DNA from 4 places in the Moritella viscosa genome. Region 1 is predicted to be linked to each of the others. Evidence: predicted binding sites of a transcription regulator. Region 1 holds the regulator's gene; each other region holds the start of a gene.
The links. Region 1 encodes LexA, which represses DNA repair genes until DNA is damaged. Its sites were predicted from a motif close to TACTGTATNNNNATACAGTA; they were not measured.

Region 1 (5,089 bases):
GAGCCTAAGCTCCTTTTTTATTATTCGCGATATGTAATGCTGAGGATCTATCGTTAATCTAACTAAATATCCTCACCGATGAAGCTTAGTTAGGTATCGTTAGATTGTTGACTAAGCATTACATCCGAGATTGTTTGCTTCACTTCAAGCGTGGTTAAGCTTCTGACTATATTCGCTAACTGGCTAATTTTATCGGCTGTGGCAGTGCCTGCATCTGATAAATAGTGCAGTTCTTGGAGTTTATTAATAAAGATAGCGAGCACTTTCTTATCAAAAAATTCTGGCGCACTCACACCGTTTAGCGATGATAAACGTTCGGCAATTAACTGACTACGATCTTCGAGCTGGCTCTTTTCAATGACTTGGTTATGCTCTAATACGGTCAGTACAATCGCATAACGTTGTAGTGTTTCTTGGATGCTTGCAGCAAGTAGTCTCAGTGACATTAAGTGTTCGTTAACCGGTATAATGACACTGTCACTATTGACGATTAACCCCTGTGTCTGCATCTCAATTAACGTATCAGTGATACAATCATCTAATTCATGGTCTGAATATTTCAAGTATAATTCCGCTTTAATTAACGGGTAAAGCTGACGAACTTTAGCGTTAATTTCATCTACGTTTGTCTGTGGCTTTTCAGTCACAATTGCTGCAATTAATGACGGCAGTGCAAACAGGTGCAAAATATTGTTACGGTAGAAGGTTAATAGTACGGCTTGCTCGTATGACATCGATAGCATTTGTCCTAAGCTATCTTCACGTACGGTGAACTTTTTCAGTGAGATTGCTTGATCTACGATTTCTTCTGCACTGTTTTCAGGCAAGGTACTGAATTCACTATACGGGTTATTACGCAGTAGTTTTAAGTAACTATCAATTTGTTGAACTAAAATTTCTCGGCTTAAAGCTTTATGTGGGGCTGCGTGTAGAATCAATGCGCAAATAGTTAAGGCATTTACCGCAGCGGCACTATTGATATTCACCATCACCTGATTTGCAAGGTCACGTGTTGTTTGATTTAACCATTCAGGCTGTTCTTCAACCGGCATATTCATGTCATCACGCCAGTTTTCAACGTGCTTATTTAAATATTGGTTAAGGTTGATCGGTTCACCAAAGTTAACAAATGCTTGGCCGTAATTTTTAAGCTTTTTGGCGATCCCAAATACTTGGAATAGACTTTCTTTCTTTTTGTTAGCCCCGGATAATTCTTTTACGTAGGTGCTTACTTCCATTACATGATCGTAGCCTAGATATACCGGCACTAACGTAATTGGTCGGCTTTGCTCTCTTAACATCGCTTGTAAGGTCATGTTAAGCATACCTGTTTTTGGCGGTAATAAGCGTCCTGTACGGCTGCGGCCACCTTCGGTAAAGAACTCAACAGAATAGCCTTTCGAGAATAACAAACTTAGATATTCTCTAAAGATAGTTGCGTAAAGTTTATTGCCTTTAAACGTCCGGCGTAAAAAGAATGCACCACCACGACGGAACATAGGGCCTGCAGGGAAGAAGTTAAGATTAATACCAGCGGCAATGTGTGGAGGGATCAAACCTTCATTGTAAATCACATAAGAAATAAGTAAGTAATCCATGTGGCTACGATGACAAGGCATAAAGACAATTTCATGGCCATCAGCAGCAAGTTTACGCACTTGTTCTGCGTTATTTACCTTGATCCCACTGTAGATTTTATTCCATAACCAGCCCAGAAAATTACTGGTGTTTTTGACTAGTTTATAAGAAAAATCACTGACAATTTCATCAATATAATCATTGGCACGTTTCTCCGCCTTTTTCGCTGAAATATTATGTTCTGCGATTTCAATTTGGATGGCTTTTTTAACTTCTGGATTACGTAGCAGTTGCTCAAATAGTTGATAGCGATTCGGTAGTTTAGGACCTGAGGCTGCTAATTTCTGACGACTGAAGTGGATTTTGGCGACACGAATTAATTTTTGCGCCAGTTTTTCATCAGTGCCATGCTGATCGGCCATGAAACGTAGTGATACAGGTTTATTAAAACGGACTAAGTTATCTTTGCGATTAAGACCCACAATGATTGTTTTACGTAAACGGCTTGGTGAAATACTGTTTGCTAATGACAGTAGTGGTATTTGACCTTCTTTACCGGGTGCGCGTCCCCAGAACAATGCCACTGGCATTAACTGAATATCAAGGGCTTTATCATCTTTGTGTAAACGTAATAGCTGTTGAAATTCGTCAAAAAATACGTCGGTATCTTTTACTCGGCCGAAGAGTGGCGCTGGGTTATCTAAGCAAACATAACTGGGAATAATGACCCCGTTAACTTTGATTGGTGTTAGCGGATCGGGCAACCCTAGCTCTTTACAAGCTCGTTGTAATGCAACGAGATCGGTCATCGATTTAGTTTTTAAAGCGTAAACAATAGGACGTGCTAAATCTAGATTTAACGCATCAACGGGGTTATCTGGTACGTACTGAGATTTAACTAAGCCGTTAACGAAACTTCGACTTAACATTGACGGTGTTTGTTGCATAGGTGTTATCATTCTGTTATTTAAAGTGCGAGAGTGCTTACTTCAATAATATCAGATGTGTAGCCATAAATCTGTGTTTCAGCGCCAGCAAACGATTAATTCATTATTATCCAGATATACCCAAGGCTTATATTGCAAACTTGATAATACTGTATATAATTACAAGAAACTGTATATAAAACCAGTTAGGGTTCATGATGAAAGCATTGACACAAAGACAAGCAGAAGTATTTGAATTAGTTAAACAACATATTAAAAATACTGGTATGCCACCTACCCGAGCTGAAATTGCTAAGGAACTTGGTTTCCGTTCACCTAATGCTGCAGAAGAGCATTTAAAGGCATTAGCACGAAAGGGCCATATCGAAATTCTTGCGGGTACTTCTCGCGGTATTCGTTTGTTGGTTGATGCTGACGAAGCCAGTAATGACAGTGGTTTACCTTTAATTGGGCAGGTTGCCGCCGGTGAGCCAATTTTAGCGCAAGAACATATTGAAGCACACTATAATGTTGACCCTTCAATGTTTACGCCAACGGCAGATTTTTTACTGCGTGTACGTGGTGAAAGTATGCGTAATATAGGGATTATGGATGGCGATTTATTAGCTGTACATAAAACTAAAAATATCAGTAAAGGCCAAGTTGTTGTTGCACGTGTTGACGATGAAGTTACTGTTAAGCGTTTTGAACAGCAGGACAATGAAATTTTACTGCATCCTGAAAATGACGAAATGAGCACAATTCGTGTTGATTTAAATTTCCAAAGTTTTGATATTGAAGGTGTCGCAGTCGGCATTATTCGTAATACCGATTGGATGTAATCACACCTTATTACCCATCGTACTTGAAGATAGATAGTTAATAACCCTATTATTGACTATCTATCTATCTATCTATCTATCTATCTATCCTTCTTTACCCGATCACCATATTGAAATTTAGACATAATTTTCAAATCTTGCTTTAACATCACAGTTCTGATCATCTTCTGCTTATTTATTTAATCCTTTTCTATACTCATGATTGGTTAGAAAAACAATTAAGTTTGTTTGATGATACGTTAGCGTAAATATAGGACTCGTTATTATGGAACAGCACTCTATTGCCGTGGATTTAGGTGAGAAGATTGATATTGCATCGATCACGGACCTCAAAGCTACACTCGATAAGCTTCCTCTTAACATTCACTCTCAAGTACTTGATGCGCGTAATGTTACTCATATAGACAGTTCCTCTTGCCAGCTTTTTTATGCTTATGCTCAGCATTTAATGAAACATAACACGACCCTTGTCTTTCTATCACCGTCCGATAAATTTATTACCGTTGTTAAAGCGCTGGGGTTTGAATCTTATTTTAATTACGTATCAGTATGAGGTGTTCTAATGAAACGAATATTAGCTGTCGATGACTCGGTATCCATTCGTGAAATGGTTCAATTCACCCTAAAACAGGCTGGTTATCATGTGGATGCCGCTGTTGATGGTGTGGATGGATTAGAAAAAGCTAAAACGGGACACTTTGATCTTATAATTTCTGATATCAATATGCCTCGTATGGACGGAATTAGCTTAATTAGGCAACTACGTAATGAACAAACTTATAAATTTACCCCTATCTTAATGTTAACCACCGAATCGGGCAGTGACAAAAAGATGGATGGTAAATCTGCTGGCGCGACAGGTTGGATAGTGAAACCCTTTAACCCTGAAAAACTCATTGCTACCGTGCAAAAAGTATTGGGGTAAGAATGGATATCGATCTTAAACAATTCCAGAATGTATTTATTGAAGAATGTGTCGAAGGGTTAGAGGTGATGGAAGCCGAACTGCTAAAGTTATCTCCTGGCTCAGTTGATAGCGAAGTCATTAATACTATTTTTCGAGTCGCTCATTCCATCAAAGGAGGGGCGGGCACATTTGGTTTTAATGAACTCACTGAATTTACCCATGTCGCAGAAACATTACTTGATGATTTGCGTGCAGGAAAATTAGTCCTTATTGACAGGCATATTAGTCTGTTTTTACAAACTGTTGATTGTTTAAGAGAGTGGATCCAACTATTAGCCTGTGATTCAGAATCAATCCCTAATAGTGCAGAAGAGATTAAATGTAAATATAACCAATTGTTACAATTAGATATAAATCAACAAGCATTATCGAATGATAATGAAAGGCCTGTTACTGAGTCTGCTAAGTTGGCTGTTAGTGCACGAGATTATAGCTTTTGGTTAATTAACTTTATTCCGGGCCAGGATATTTTAAAGCAAGGCAATGAGCCTCGTTTAATCTTTGCTGAATTACAGGATATGGGTGAGTTAAAAGTAACCCCTAAGATTACCGAACTCCCATTATGGCAGGCGTTATTACCAGAAGATATTTATGTTAGCTGGGAACTAGAATTAATTAGCGACATCAGTGAGTCGCAAATAAAAGAAGCATTTGAGTGGGTTGAAGATGACTCAAAAATTACCATTATACATTCCAATACTCTCCCTCACTCCAAGGCTGAATGTCTTAATACAGATTATTGTTTGGCTGACCCCGAAATAACCCAAGTTGTATCG
Region 2 (5,089 bases), on a different contig from region 1:
CAAGCACAAAAATAGCCTCTTATTTATTGTTTTTATTCTTTCTATAATAGCTAAATATAACCAAACTTGATGGTGATATTTAGCTAAAGACCTACATCTTTCTACCGTTTCCAGTCATGAAAACAATGGTGCTATCGATTAGCCGAGCAAAGCATGAGAAAACAACCTAATGCTTTGCTACTTCATTTACCGCTTTAGCAAACCGCGCGATAAGTTTTTTATATTGCTTTACTGATTATCTCAGTATAAGTGCAGCTATTTATACGCGCTATATTAGTGAGATACAAGGCTGAGAAAACCAATCTAACTAAATCGTCGTTAATTACATTGAAAAGATCAGGATCACAAATTCATTCTTGTAATCTAGTACTTAACATCAAACTTAAGTTCATCTCATCCAGTGCTAATATTGATCTATCGAACAACCGATATCATTAACCATACATCAAGCGATATAGCTCGTTGATTAAAGGATTAATCAACATATTTTCGCATTAATTATTTACCTAATAAACGCTTATCTAACAAACATGGCACCGTATAAAAATCAGGGATTGATATGAAACGTATATTTATTATTTCAGCACTAACGTGCGCTATCGCACCAACCACTTTTGCTTCTCAGCTGTATTTTGATGCCCGTAATGATGCAATGGGGGGAGCTGGTGTCGCGTCTTCGGACTTTGTTACTGCAGCTTTTGTAAACCCTGCATTATTAGGTCAAGGCAAAGATAATTATATTGGTCTCATTCTGCCAGCAATTCCATACAGTGATAATGGTAATACCCGCTATGCCCCCACCTCTTTTGGTGTTCAAACCGAAACATCGGATGCGTTTTTAGGTGCCTTAGAGAATGTTAAAACTGCGCAAGACGCTTATGACAATAACAAAAATACAATAACGGCTGCAGCTTATGCCTATGCGCTTGGCAATTTTGATGGTCAACGCATGGGCGCTAATGTCGGTACCAGTTTCGCGATTGTATTACCCAGCAGTGCATTATCAGTGGCCTTTTTTGGCAACGCTTATATGACCAGTGTCGCGACAGCAAAAGTGAGTAAAAATGATATTGATTCAGCAAATAACCAAACCTTAGATGACCTTGATAGCAAAGTTAATCTGGCAGGAGTATCGGTTTCTGATCTTGGTTTGGCACTATCAATGAACTGGGATGCCAAAATCGCTAAAGTATCGATTGGTATATCACCAAAATATCAACGTATCGACACGTATAGTTATGATATTTCAATTAATGACGACGGCCTACGTGAGTTTGAAGATGGCTTTCTTGACGGGTTAGATAAACAAAGCCATTTCAATCTCGATGCCGGTATTGCCTTTGATTTTTACGATACCTTCCGCGTTGCAGTCAGTGGCCGTAACATGCTTAAGAAAAATCTTAAAGTAGAAACAACGGCATACAAAGGTATCAACCAAACAAATGAGAAAATGGTTTTCACGTTAGCACCACTCGTGACGGCAGGTTTTGCATTACACCATGATTACGCAACACTGACAGCAGAAATGGATTTAAATGATGCTATAGGGTTTGAAAGCAACAGTGAATCACGTTATGCCCGCGCAGGTATTGAAGCTAATCTATTTGATTTCTTACAATTACGCGCAGGTATTCGCCATGATCTAAATGATGTCCGTGAGGACCTATTCACCTTAGGTTTTGGTATATCTCCGATGGATCTAGTACATATTGACCTAGCCGCTACCGTTAGCAAAAATGGCGCTTATGGTATTTATCAAAACGGTGAATTTAACGATAGCGGACTTAATTCAGCCCGTTCAACAGGTGATGAAGCCGTCTATGGTATCGACGGTTTTATCTTACAAGTATCGGCTAAATTCTAAGTTTTTTATATTTATCATATAAATAATAATGTCATATTAAGCGCCAATATTTAGACACGTTACATTAATGTATATCAAAAGCACCTTCCATAAGGTGCTTTTGACATTATTAAACCGTAAAATAGCATATTCACGTTCTTAGATAGACAACAATGAATACTTATCAGCTACATCGCTACCTTGGCTATTTATTAATTCTGCCGGTAACACTATGGGCCTTCACTGGTGCGTTTTTTTTAATTAAGCCTGGTTATAAAGATGCCTACGAACAATTGCAAATAACTCGCAATCCGCTGTCCTCTATTTTACAGCTTTCTCCTGAACCAGAGTGGCAAGCAGTAGCAATAAACCAAACAATCTTAGGTAGTCATTACCGTGTTCAAATAGAGAATAAGTGGCAGCATATTAACCCGCTCAATAACCAAATACTGCCAGAACCAAGTGCACAAAGTATAATTAGTTTATTACAAGATGCTGTAAAGCATAATCCACAACGCTATGGTTTAGTTTTAAACTACAAAGATGGTATCGCATTTACTGATTCCGGCGTAAAGCTCATATTTGATTGGTCGCACTTAAGCCTACGCCAACAAGGTCTGGACAGTCGTATTTTTAACACTATGTATGATATTCACTATCTACGCTGGACAGGGAATAAAACGTTTAATCAGTGGTTTGGGTACGTCGGCTTAGGATTATTGGTACTGATGGCGCTAACTGGTATTGTCATGATCAAAAAATCATCGACAACTATAAAATAACAAAGGCAGGTATGTTAGCCATACCTGCCTTTGTTTCAATTCATATTTGTGTCATTAACCTCAGAATTAAAATTCTGTTTCCGTTTCTTCAGTAGCAACTTCAGCCACATCTAGCTCTTTATTACCCAACAGGTTAGCACGGATCATACCGTCAATTTCAGCGGCAATATTCTGATTGTCAGCAAGATACTGCGATGCTTTCGCTTTACCTTGACCAATTTTGTCACCTTTATATGAGTACCAAGCACCGGCTTTTTCAATAAGTTTTTCTTTAACACCTAGATCGACTAACTCACCATTACGGTTAAAGCCTTTACCGTATAAAATTTGAAATTCAGCTTGTCTAAACGGTGCTGCAATTTTATTTTTCACAACTTTAACACGCGTTTCATTACCTGTGATCTCGTCGCCATCTTTAACCGAACCAATACGACGGATATCTAAACGTACTGACGCGTAGAATTTAAGAGCGTTACCACCAGTTGTAGTTTCTGGTGAACCAAACATCACACCAATCTTCATACGAATTTGGTTAATGAAGATACACATGGTGTTAGTCGTTTTTAAATTACCCGTTAATTTACGCATTGCTTGCGATAACATACGTGCTTGCAGACCCATGTGGCTATCGCCCATGTTACCTTCAATTTCCGCTTTCGGAGTTAGTGCAGCAACAGAATCGACTACGATAATGTCAACAGCGCCAGAGCGTGCTAGCATGTCACATATTTCTAATGCTTGCTCACCCGTATCAGGTTGAGAGACTAATAGTTCATTAATATCAACGCCAAGTTTACCCGCATAAATAGGGTCAAGTGCATGCTCTGCATCAATAAAGGCACAAATTTTACCTTCACGTTGTGCTGATGCGATAACTTCTAATGTTAGCGTCGTTTTACCACTTGATTCAGGACCGTAGATCTCTACGATACGCCCCATCGGTAAGCCACCAGCTCCCAACGCAATATCAAGAGAAAGTGAACCTGTAGAAACAGTTTCTACGTCCATGGTACGGTTATCACCTAGCTTCATGATAGAACCTTTACCAAATTGTTTTTCAATTTGTCCAAGTGCTGCTGCTAAGGCTTTTTCTTTATTCGCGTCCATTTTATTCCCCTGAGGCATAATCGAGTATTTAATTTATAGGCACAAGTATACTGTTCGTTCATACAGTATCAAGTAATAAACGAATATTTTTTTTAATTATTATTAGTGGCTCATACTTACGTACAAAAAATACAGTCGCCACCGTGCTTTAGCATTGTTATTATAGGTGCAACTATTATTTTTAAACCGAGCCGCTATGCAACCTAACTTTCTTGCACCTCAAGACTTAACCAATCACACCCCTATGATGCAGCAATTCTTTAAGTTAAAAGCTGAGCAACCAGAGATCTTACTCTTTTATCGTATGGGCGATTTTTATGAGTTATTTTATGATGATGCCAAAAAAGCGTCGCAATTATTAGGTATATCTCTGACCAAGCGTGGTAAGTCAAATGGTAACCCTATCCCAATGGCTGGTATCCCTTACCATTCATTGGAAGGTTATTTAGCAAAGCTAGTACGTAGTGGTGAATCGGTAGCGATCTGTGAACAAATTGGCGATCCAGCGACATCCAAAGGTCCTGTTGAGCGTAAAGTAGTACGCATTGTGACACCTGGTACTGTCAGTGACGAAGCCTTACTCACCGAAAAAAATGACAATTTATTAGCAGCATTATTCCATGATGGCATTACTTTTGGTTATGCGACGTTAGATATGGGCAGTGGCCGTTTCCTGATCAATCAATTTACGTCAGAAGAAACGCTACAGGCAGAACTGCAACGTACCGCCCCTGCAGAGCTGTTGTATTGCGAATCATTTGAATCAATGCAACATATCAACCAACTTAAAGGCTTACGTCGCCGTCCTGAATGGGAGTTTGATTTACAAACCGGTCGCAACGTTTTATGCCAACAGTTTGGCACCAAAGATCTGATCGGTTTTGGGGTTGAAAACTCACCCGTGGCATTATGTGCAGCGGGCTGTTTAATGCAATATGTGAAAGAAACCCAACGTACCGCACTACCACATATTCGCGCGATCAAACTTGAACAAACCGAACAAATGGTCGTCATGGATGCAGCAACTCGCCGTAACCTAGAACTGACACAAAACCTATCTGGTGGTTTTGATAATACACTTGCAGCAGTACTTGATCATACTTCAACGCCAATGGGTAGCCGTTTATTAAAACGTTGGTTACATCAACCGATTCGTGACAGTTTAGTATTACAACAACGCCAATCAAGCATCCAATCCTTACTTGATGTGGGTGCATTAAACGATATCCAGCCGGTACTACGTACAATTGGTGATATTGAACGTATTATTGCGCGTTTATCATTACGCTCTGCACGCCCGCGTGATCTTGTGCGTTTACGTAATGCCTTCCAGCAGTTACCCGAGTTACAAAAACTG
Region 3 (5,089 bases), on a different contig from region 1:
ATGACAACAAGTGGTGCTTGTATTTTTTTACTCAAGTAAATACCGTGTTCTACAGGAAAGACACGATCTTTCTCACCCCAAATAAGTAATGTTGGTGTTGATGATGCTGGAGCCTCGAGTAAGGCATCTCGATCGGCTGGTAATGATTGAATCATGGCTGTTTTTTGTTTATGCCAAGTTGCAAAATAAGCTTGATAAATTTGATCTGCAATAAAACCTGGCATTATTTTAGGTTTGGCAAAAATACCATCAAATAAACGACGTAATTCATCGCTATTCTTTGGAATAAAGAAGTCCTCTGGGTTATCGACTGCAAAACGTTTGTTTAATGCGACAAGAGCATCATCACTGAAGTAAGGACCTGGACTGGCGATGATAATGGCTTTATTAATTTGACTACTTTGAGTGTTATTGAGCATATTGAAGGTGATAAACCCACCATAAGAAATACTGGCGATATTGATATTATCAAGCTGTAATTGGTTGACTAACTGCCATATCGCTTGTGTTTCTGTTGTTAGGTTGGCTTTACCTGCGCTAAAAGAGTCACCAAACCAAGCGAGGTCTGGTGCGATAACATCATAATCTTTACTGAGTGCCAGCATTTCTTTGTTCCATGTCGTGATGGCGTTACCACCAAATCCATGAAGCAGTAATAGTGGCTGTCCTTCTCCACCACGCCAATAACTCAGTGAGCCACCTTCTTCTAAACTCATCTGGTGCTGCTCAAAACCCTCGGATTTTAAGTTATCTTCATCTGTGTGGATTTTCCATCGAACAATCGAACAACCCGTTAATAATGAAAAACATATATAAATAATAAATAACTTTAGCTTGTTGGAAATCATATCGTTTGCCGATTGTTGAGAGAATATAAAACAATACCTTAGATTGGTGGTAAATAAAATAACATTAATTTAACTTGGTGCTCTCGAAAAGAATATTATTTAAGTGGTCGGTATGAGGGAGTAAACGGCGGCTTATAATAAATGAAGAGGAGAAATGAAAAAGCGTGTCAGTCATTTTATGTTGGCATGCTTTCTCATAAACGGTTATTTATTTGGCGATTAGCGTTTTTTCTTCGCTTGTTTTTGTAAAGCGATATCAAATTCGTCAGGGAACATGATAAGCCCTTCATCTTCAAGGTTTGGAAAAATAACCAGTGCTAAATCATCATCCATTAAGCCAGATGTCCAGCGGCTCTGCCATTTTGCTAACGATATAGATTCTGTTTTACAGTGTTTCCATTCGCCAGTCGCCCAAGATTGTGCAAATTCAGCGTTAGGCCATACTGGTACACAATCTTCATCTTCATTGTTTAGCATTACGCAGCCATGCTCATCCGTTAGGATCCAGATCTGACGTTCGGTAGTGACTTCTTTTAATAAATAGCTAAGGCGCTTTTCCGCATCATAAGCTTGAATTGTCGCGATTAGGTTATTATCGAGAGTCTTTGGCATTTAATCTGTTCCTACATTTTATTAATATATTGTTATATGGCCGGGTATTAACTTATATTCATCAAAATCGGTGTGTTAACCGAAAATAAGCTGCCAAACGCTAGGTTTACTTTTCTTATGGTATTCTTTTCTTAAGCTATCAACATCTTTTAATTTGCTTTTCGCAACAGCGAGATTTTCATCTGTTATATCGGTTTTTTGAATGCTGTTCAGTATTAATTCTACTTTATCTAGACCTTGGTGTGACATTGCTGCACGATCAGGTGAAAAGTTATAGCTTTGCGCTACGGCAAGCATTTTACTCATTTCATCAATGCGCGTATTAAATTCATCCGCTGACGTTGTTTTCATTGCTTGAGTATACGCTAATCTCATTTGTTTCATGGTAACTTTAAGATCGATACTGTCTATTTCAGCACTGCTGACCAATGTAGAAAACAATAAGCTGATAATAAGGCCTAGCTGAATAAAACGATTCTTCATGATTTATATCCATAAGTAATGATTAAATGCTGTTGTTAATAACACCTAGAGTACATAGCGAGAGTAATAACAGTCTGGTTTGTATGGGGGTTAACCGCGATACATATTTTCGAATGATTTGATTGAGAAACCACGCAGTATTTGGTCCCCAATCTTAAGTGTTGGAACACCACGACCACCAATAGCGGCTAATTCTTTACTGCCACGTGGTTCATTTACGCTGCATAAACGGTAAGGTATTTTCTTTTCATCTAGGTAGCGCTTTGCCGTATCGCAATTTGGACACTTTTTCTGTGTATATAATACGACTCTTTTCATTTTAGCCCCACAAGTTTGATTGTAAAAAGGCGCATTATAACAAGCTAACACTGATTCACAATGTATCAATATGGCCAAATGATTTGAAATACACTTCTTTACAAAATGATGGAATAATAAGGCAAAGACGTGTGGTTTTAGTTGTTTAATTTATATGCGTTATTTTAATGGTATATGGATAAGGTACAGGGTTTAGGTTTCAAGCTTATGTACAGGTATACTGTAATTATAAACATGATAATTGAAGATAATAAAGTATGAGTATTATTCTTGGCATTGATCCGGGCTCCCGGATAACTGGATACGGTGTGATTCAGCATATACACGGTAGGTTCCAATATTTAGGCAGTGGTTGTATTCGTACATCAGGGGATACATTACCTGAGCGATTAAAGCAAATACATGCGGGAGTCAGTGAAATTATCATTCAATTTCAACCAGATAAGTTTGCTATTGAAGATGTCTTTATGGGCAAAAATGCGGCGTCTGCATTAAAGCTGGGCCAAGCCCGCGGTGCTGCTATTGTTGCTGCTGTGTCAAATGACTTAGAAGTAGGAGAATATACAGCCCGTCAGATCAAGCAAGCGGTAGTGGGCAACGGTGGTGCTGATAAAGAACAGGTACAGCAAATGGTTGTCAATTTACTTAAATTACCCGGCACGCCGCAAGCCGATGCCGCCGATGGACTTGCCGTTGCATTATGTCATGCCCAGAGTTTACGTACCTTGATTAATATGGCGGGTAAAGTCAAAGGTACAGCACGCGGGCGTTACAATTAACTTATTAAGTGAACCTAAATAATAAATGATCTGGATATTTAACCAGTATTTTATTATCCTTGTGAATATTATATTAGTTTAAAAAATGTTGGAAAATAATTGTGATTGGACGTTTACGTGGCACTCTATTAGAAAAACAACCACCAGAGATTTTACTTGAAGTAAATGGGGTTGGTTATGAAGTTCAACTGCCGATGAGCTGCTTCTATGAGCTTGGCGATGTTGATAACGAAGTGATCGTTTACACTCACTTTATAGTTCGAGAAGATGCACAATTACTTTACGGTTTTAATAATAAAATGGAACGTTTAATGTTCCGAGAGTTAATTAAAGTGAATGGTGTCGGCCCTAAGTTGGCATTAGCTATCTTATCGGGTATGACAGCAAATCAATTTGCACACTGTGTTGAACATGATGATATTAATAGTTTAATTAAATTACCGGGTGTGGGTAAAAAGACCGCAGAACGTTTGTTGGTAGAAATGCGTGACCGTCTTAAAAATTGGGTGACTCAAGACTTATTTACTCCTGAAGCAGATAAAGCACAATTACAAGGCTATGGTAATACGTCATCGAATGCGATTGAAGAAGCGGAAGATGCCTTAGTTGGTTTAGGCTATAAACCTGCGCAAGTCGCGAAGATGATCAAGCAAGTTGCACAACCAAGTATGAGTTGTGAAGAGATTATTCGTCTATCATTACGTGCCACCTTACAGAATTAATTTAGGAACTTACTTTAGTGATTGAAGCTGATCGATTAATTTCTAGCGGTACCATCCGTGAAGAAGAAGTGATAGACCGCGCTATCCGACCAAAGATGTTGTCAGATTACCAAGGTCAGGATCACGTGCGTGATCAAATGGAGATTTTCATTGAAGCGAGTAAACGCCGTGATGATGCCTTGGACCATTTATTAATTTTTGGACCTCCTGGATTAGGTAAAACCACGTTAGCAAATATTGTTGCTAACGAAATGGGGGTGAGTATTAAGACCACCTCTGGACCAGTACTCGAAAAAGCAGGTGATCTTGCTGCATTACTGACTAATTTAGAACCCCATGACGTATTATTTATTGACGAAATTCATCGGCTTAACCCGTCAATTGAAGAGATTTTATATCCAGCAATGGAAGATTACCAATTAGATATTATGATTGGTGAAGGCCCGTCAGCACGTTCGATTAAGCTTGATTTACCCCCATTTACACTCATCGGAGCGACGACTCGAGCGGGTTCATTAACATCACCATTACGTGATCGTTTTGGTATTGTCCAGCGCCTTGAGTTTTATAAGGTTGAAGATTTACAAGATATCGTATTACGCTCGGCCAATTGTTTAGGGCTGAATATGGATAGTGCGGGTGCGTTAGAAATAGCCAGACGTTCACGTGGTACGCCACGTATTGCTAACCGTTTATTACGTCGAGTACGTGATTATGCGGAAGTAAAACATAATGGCGATATTGATGCTGAGATCTCGTCAGCCGCGTTAAGCATGCTTGATGTGGATACCTGCGGGTTTGATTACATGGACCGAAAATTATTAATCGCGATTGTCGATACTTTCTCAGGCGGACCCGTTGGATTAGATAACGTTGCTGCGGCAATTGGTGAGGAACGTGAAACCATCGAAGATGTACTTGAACCGTATCTTATTCAGCAAGGTTTCTTACAGCGTACACCTCGTGGACGAATTGCAACCGCACGTGCTTATCTGCATTTGGGTTTTGATTATCCTGAAAAATAGTCGCTGAAACGTATTCTTCACATTAAATCAATTTCATATCTTATTTTTGTCAGGTATATTATTAAACTTATAACATTCAATCTTAGATTATAGCGTTATAAGTTTAAGTTATAGTGTTTCGAAATGCGGGTTTTATGATAATGCAAAACGATATAGCAGAAAGCATATTCAACGTACGTGTTTATTTTGAGGATACAGATGCTGGTGGTATGGTTTATCACAGTAACTATTTGAATTATGCTGAACGTGCAAGAACTGAAATGCTACGTAACAAGGGCTTCTCACAAGCTCAGTTATTACAA
Region 4 (5,089 bases), on a different contig from region 1:
CCAAAAGCAGAGTCATTACGCGGTAGTGAAAAGACCAAGTTTGTCTCCGAAGCGAAGGGCATCATAGAGCAATTGGAAAATAATGCGAAATTATACAGTCTAATCGCACAATAAAGATAAACGGCTGATTTTAGGGAGCGACAATGCCAAACAAACGTGAGTTATATATCGGACTGATGTCTGGAACCAGCATTGATGGTATTGATGCTGCCTTAGTCGCATTTGAGCATGGCAAGTGCCAACTTATTGCCCAGCACTTACAAGCTATGCCTGCGAAGCTAACGGCTCAACTGCATCAATTGTGTCGTCCTAACGGCAATGAAATAAGCACACTTGCCACCATCGAGCAACCGCTTGCTGAAACCTTTGCGCTTGCTTGTGAGCAATTGCTGGCTAAAACACAGTATACCGCCAAAGACATCACAGCTATTGGTTCTCATGGTCAAACGGTACGTCACCACCCCGAACATGGCTTCACCTTACAAATCGGAGATGCTAATATTCTTGCCGCCTTGACCAATATTGATACCGTCGCTGACTTTAGACGCAAAGATATGGCCTTTGGTGGTCAAGGTGCGCCCTTAGTCCCTGCTTTCCATCAGGCTGTATTTCAACACCAGAGTATCAATCGCGCCATTGTTAACATCGGTGGTTTAGCCAATATAACCTACTTACCAAGCTTGCAGCAGAATAAATCCATTATTGGCTATGATACTGGTCCGGGGAATACCCTACTCGACGCCTGGTTTACTGCTAAAAATAACAGCCTAAAAAGCTACGATGAAGATGGCCAATGGGCAAAATCAGGGGTTGTTATCGAGTCTTTACTGACGTCATTATTACAGCATGCATTTTTTGCGTTAAACCCGCCGAAAAGCACGGGTCGAGAGTTATTTAACTTAGCTTGGCTGCAACCCTATTTAAATAAAACATTAAATAACAGTTTAGATACTATTTCAGATAAACATCCGCTGTCATATTCAGATGCCGATGTACAACGTACATTAACGCGTTTTACCGCAGTTTCTATTGCCAATGAAGTCACTAAATTGATGCATAATAGTATCGGGAATAAAAGTAATAACGTGAATATAACGAATGAAGTGTACATTTGTGGTGGTGGCGCGGCCAATCCATTGTTAATGGCAGACTTAGCACAATTATTACCAGTTACACCTGTAATGACAACCACAGAAATAGGCATTGATCCTGATTGGGTTGAAGCGATTGCGTTTGCTTGGTTAGCGAAGCAACATATCCATAAACAGCCGGGTAATTTACCTGCGGTCACAGGCGCAAGCCGCTTAGCAATTTTGGGGGCTTTTTATCCCGCAGGTTAAGACCATGACATCACGATAGTAACGAACATAAAAAGATGATAAAAAAATAGAGCCAAACGGCTCTATTTTTATTCGATTCTTACTTATATCGACAATTAAGCTTGCGTATCAATTGTTGGAGTTGGTGTTGCTACCGCTTTTGAGATCATCACCATCGCAGGTCGGATTAGACGACCATTTAGCTCATAACCTTTTTGCATCACAGTAATCACTGTATTTGGTTCAACGTCAGCACTTTCGATCATGCTCATTGCCTGATGTAACTCAGGGTTGAATTTTTCACCTTCAGGATTAACAGATTTAACACCAAATTTTTCTAATGCAGATTCCAGTGATTTAGCTGTTAGCTCAATACCTTCAATCAATGGTAGCAATGCTTCATTTGTTTTATCAACATGTAACAGACCACGTTCCATGTTATCAATAACAGGCAGTAATTCATTAGCAAACTTTTCTAGCGCGAATTTCTTTGCTTTATCAACATCAATCGCAGCACGGCGACGAATGTTATCAGCATCGGCTTTCGCACGTAATGCAGTATCTTTAAATTCAGCTGCTGATGCAGTTGCTTTCGCGAGTTCAGCTTCTAATGCAGCGATGCGTGCTACAGACTCATCAACTTCCACAGTCGCTTCTTCAACAGCAACCTCTTCAACTGTAACATCTTCAACTACAGGCTGTGCTTCAGTTTCTGTTACTAATTGCTCTTCAACTTTCTTTTCAGCCTGTACTTTTTGCTTTTCGCTGCTCATTACTTTCTCCGACATTCGATTCAGCATACTCTATAATTAGTACGCTATATTACAATTAATGGTTTATACCGAAATATAATGGGGATCCTAACACGAGATTCAAGTCAAATTCATCCCTAGTTACATCCTACGGTAAAAATAGTTCTAAATCGCACACTATAAATGATTAATTAAGCGGTATTAATATCGCGTTTATACTTTGAATCTTGAAGTGGCTTAAGTATATACTGAGCCTATACTTACTTAGTGGAATCAAGGCAATGAAGAGAGAATTCAAGACCATCGGGTTAATCGGAAAACCCAAACACCCAGAAACAACCAAAACCCTTATTGCCCTGCACAACTTTTTAACCGAACACAAATACAAGGTTATTGTTGATAGCCGTGTATCGCAAGACCTCAACATGGATAAGATCGAATCACGACCACTGATGGACCTAGGTGAAGAAGCGGATCTTGCCATTGTGGTAGGTGGTGACGGTAACATGCTTGGCGCTGGTCGTGTATTATCTCGTTTTGATATTGCCGTTATCGGGGTTAACCGAGGTAATTTAGGTTTCCTGACCGATCTTGATCCTGAAGCCTTTGATGACCATTTATTGGGCGTACTTAAAGGCCAATACATCTCGGAAAAGCGAATTTTATTAAACACGTCAATCTATCGCTACGGGATGTTAAAGGCCACCAACTTAGCCTTTAATGAAACGATCTTACACCCGGGTAAGATCCCCGCGATGATTGAGTTTGAAGTTTACATTGATGATAGCTTTATGTTGAGCCAACGTGCCGATGGTTTATTAGTCTCTACACCAACAGGCTCAACAGCTTATTCATTATCTGCCGGTGGTCCAATCCTATCACCAAGTCTAGAAGCAATCTCATTAATGGCTATGTTCCCTCATACACTGTCAAGCCGCCCCATTGTCATCAACGCCAATAGCACGATTAGATTAGTCGTTTCGCCAAATAATGAAGAAAATATGATGGTCAGTTGTGATGGTCACGTCCACATTGGTGTGCTTCCTGGTGATGAAATTATCATCAAACGAGATAAAAACCATCTTAATTTGATCCATCCGAAAAGCTACGATTACTTTAATGTTTTACGTGAAAAATTAGGCTGGGGAAGCAAATTATTTTAGTCTGAACACAGCGCTATAAAGGCTTAGCCCATGTTAAGCCTTATCCTTTCACTTCCCTGTATCTTGATCACAAATTGAAAATAAACCCCTCAACTAAAAGCAAAGTATTTACACTTATGGGTCAGTGTATATATACTGTATATAAAACCAGCCTGATAAAATAAACAGGGTACAGTATGCTAACGCAACTCACTATTCATAATTTTGCTATCGTTAAATTTTTAGAACTTGAACTAAAGTCAGGCATGACAACCGTAACAGGTGAAACTGGTGCCGGTAAATCAATTGCCATTGATGCGCTTGGTCTTGCTTTAGGTTCTCGTGCTGATGCCAGTACAGTTAGGCCCGGCGAGAAAAAAGCTGAAATAAGCGCCATTTTTACCGTAGAATCAAGTTCCCTCGCCTACAAATGGCTAACCGAGCACGAATTAAATAATGAAGATGAATGTATCCTGCGCCGCGTTATTACTGCAGAAGGTCGATCTAAGGGCTATATCAACGGTGTCCCCGTACCATTGCAGCAACTCAAAGCACTGTCTCAATTTTTGGTTCAAGTACATGGACAACATGCACATCAAACTTTATTAAAACCAGAAATCCAATTAGCGATCCTCGATGGTTATGCCAGCCATACAAAATTACAGACGAGCGTCCGTGATAGTTACCGCAATTGGCATAATTTAGCGGATGAAGAAAAGAAACTAATACAAAACCAGCAGCAACGGGCAGCCAGACAACAGCTATTACAATATCAAGTATCAGAACTTAACGAGTTTGCCTTAGCCGATGGTGAATATAGCCAGATTGAAGCTGGGCATAAGCTATTAGCCAACAGCACTGAATTAGTTCAAGAGTGCATGACGAGTTTAGATACTCTGTATGAAAATGAAGACAATACCATCTGTAGCATGCTGCAAATAGTAACTCAGCGTCTAGAAAATTTGTTAGACATGGATCCAAAACTAAAGTCAATCACAGATACCTTGCAAGAGGCGGTAGTGCTGGCCGAAGAAGCTGGTAATGAACTTCGCAGTTACACAGATAATCTTGACCGCGACCCAGAAAAATTTGAATACCTTGATGAACGTTTAGGTAAGGCCTTAGAACTCGCACGTAAACACCAAGTACCCGCAGATCAGCTCGCGACACATCACCAAATGCTAAAAGCCGAATTAGACAATATTGCCGGTGACGATGAACGAATTGAGAGTATCAAGCTAGAACTACAAGAATCTGAAGCTAAGTATCATCAACAAGCAACAAAACTATCATCAAGTCGTCAAAAATACGCGAAACAGTTAAACAAGTTAATCACGGCAAGCATGCATGAACTGAGTATGGAAAATGGTTGTTTTGAAATAACCCTTGAAAGCAGTGAACATAAAACACCAAATCCACAAGGTTTGGATAATATTAACTTTTTAGTTTCAACGAATCCAGGGCAACCATTACAAGCACTGGGTAAAGTCGCATCTGGTGGTGAGCTATCACGTATAAGCTTAGCAATCCAAGTGATCACAGCGCAAAAAATATCAACACCAACATTAATCTTTGATGAAGTAGATGTGGGCATTTCAGGGCAAACAGCCTCCATTGTTGGCAAACTATTACGCCAATTAGGTAATAAAACCCAAGTTATGTGCGTGACTCATTTACCGCAAGTAGCATCCAAAGGTCATCAGCAAATGTTTGTGAGTAAAACCACCGATGGGAAAACGACCGAAACCTGCATGAAACCCTTAAGCCAAGAAAAACGTATTGAAGAATTAGCGCGGTTACTTGGGGGAGACAAGATCACCGCGTCAACATTAAGTAATGCCGCAGAAATGTTAGTTTAACCTCTCACAGTAGAGAC

Region 2: recA (recombinase RecA) is a predicted target of LexA. The motif match lies at 3,781-3,800, and genes of this name have one in related genera.
Region 3: ruvA (Holliday junction branch migration protein RuvA) is a predicted target of LexA. The motif match lies at 3,069-3,088, and genes of this name have one in related genera.
Region 4: recN (DNA repair protein RecN) is a predicted target of LexA. The motif match lies at 3,368-3,387, and genes of this name have one in related genera.

The regions. Positions count from the first base shown of each region.
Region 1 is NZ_FPLG01000097.1:94,072-99,160, forward strand. Features, by position in the region: gene plsB (glycerol-3-phosphate 1-O-acyltransferase PlsB) at 90-2,525, opposite strand; gene lexA (transcriptional repressor LexA) at 2,723-3,346, shown strand; gene BT797_RS14660 (STAS domain-containing protein) at 3,612-3,899, shown strand; gene BT797_RS14665 (response regulator) at 3,909-4,271, shown strand; gene BT797_RS14670 (chemotaxis protein CheA) at 4,274-5,089, shown strand, end outside.
Region 2 is NZ_FPLG01000005.1:59,595-64,683, reverse strand. Features, by position in the region: gene BT797_RS00820 (YjaG family protein) at 1-7, opposite strand, end outside; gene traF (conjugal transfer protein TraF) at 560-1,864, shown strand; gene BT797_RS00810 (PepSY domain-containing protein) at 2,017-2,625, shown strand; gene recA (recombinase RecA) at 2,692-3,750, opposite strand; gene mutS (DNA mismatch repair protein MutS) at 3,929-5,089, shown strand, end outside.
Region 3 is NZ_FPLG01000101.1:82,679-87,767, forward strand. Features, by position in the region: gene BT797_RS15665 (alpha/beta fold hydrolase) at 1-716, opposite strand, end outside; gene BT797_RS15670 (DUF2750 domain-containing protein) at 1,068-1,460, opposite strand; gene BT797_RS15675 (cytochrome b562) at 1,536-1,943, opposite strand; gene BT797_RS15680 (glutaredoxin family protein) at 2,034-2,261, opposite strand; gene ruvC (crossover junction endodeoxyribonuclease RuvC) at 2,519-3,040, shown strand; gene ruvA (Holliday junction branch migration protein RuvA) at 3,142-3,762, shown strand; gene ruvB (Holliday junction branch migration DNA helicase RuvB) at 3,780-4,787, shown strand; gene ybgC (tol-pal system-associated acyl-CoA thioesterase) at 4,928-5,089, shown strand, end outside.
Region 4 is NZ_FPLG01000068.1:66-5,154, forward strand. Features, by position in the region: partial or broken gene BT797_RS24645 (peptidase M23) at 1-114, shown strand, start outside; gene BT797_RS10075 (anhydro-N-acetylmuramic acid kinase) at 144-1,340, shown strand; gene grpE (nucleotide exchange factor GrpE) at 1,436-2,092, opposite strand; gene nadK (NAD(+) kinase) at 2,353-3,234, shown strand; gene recN (DNA repair protein RecN) at 3,411-5,072, shown strand.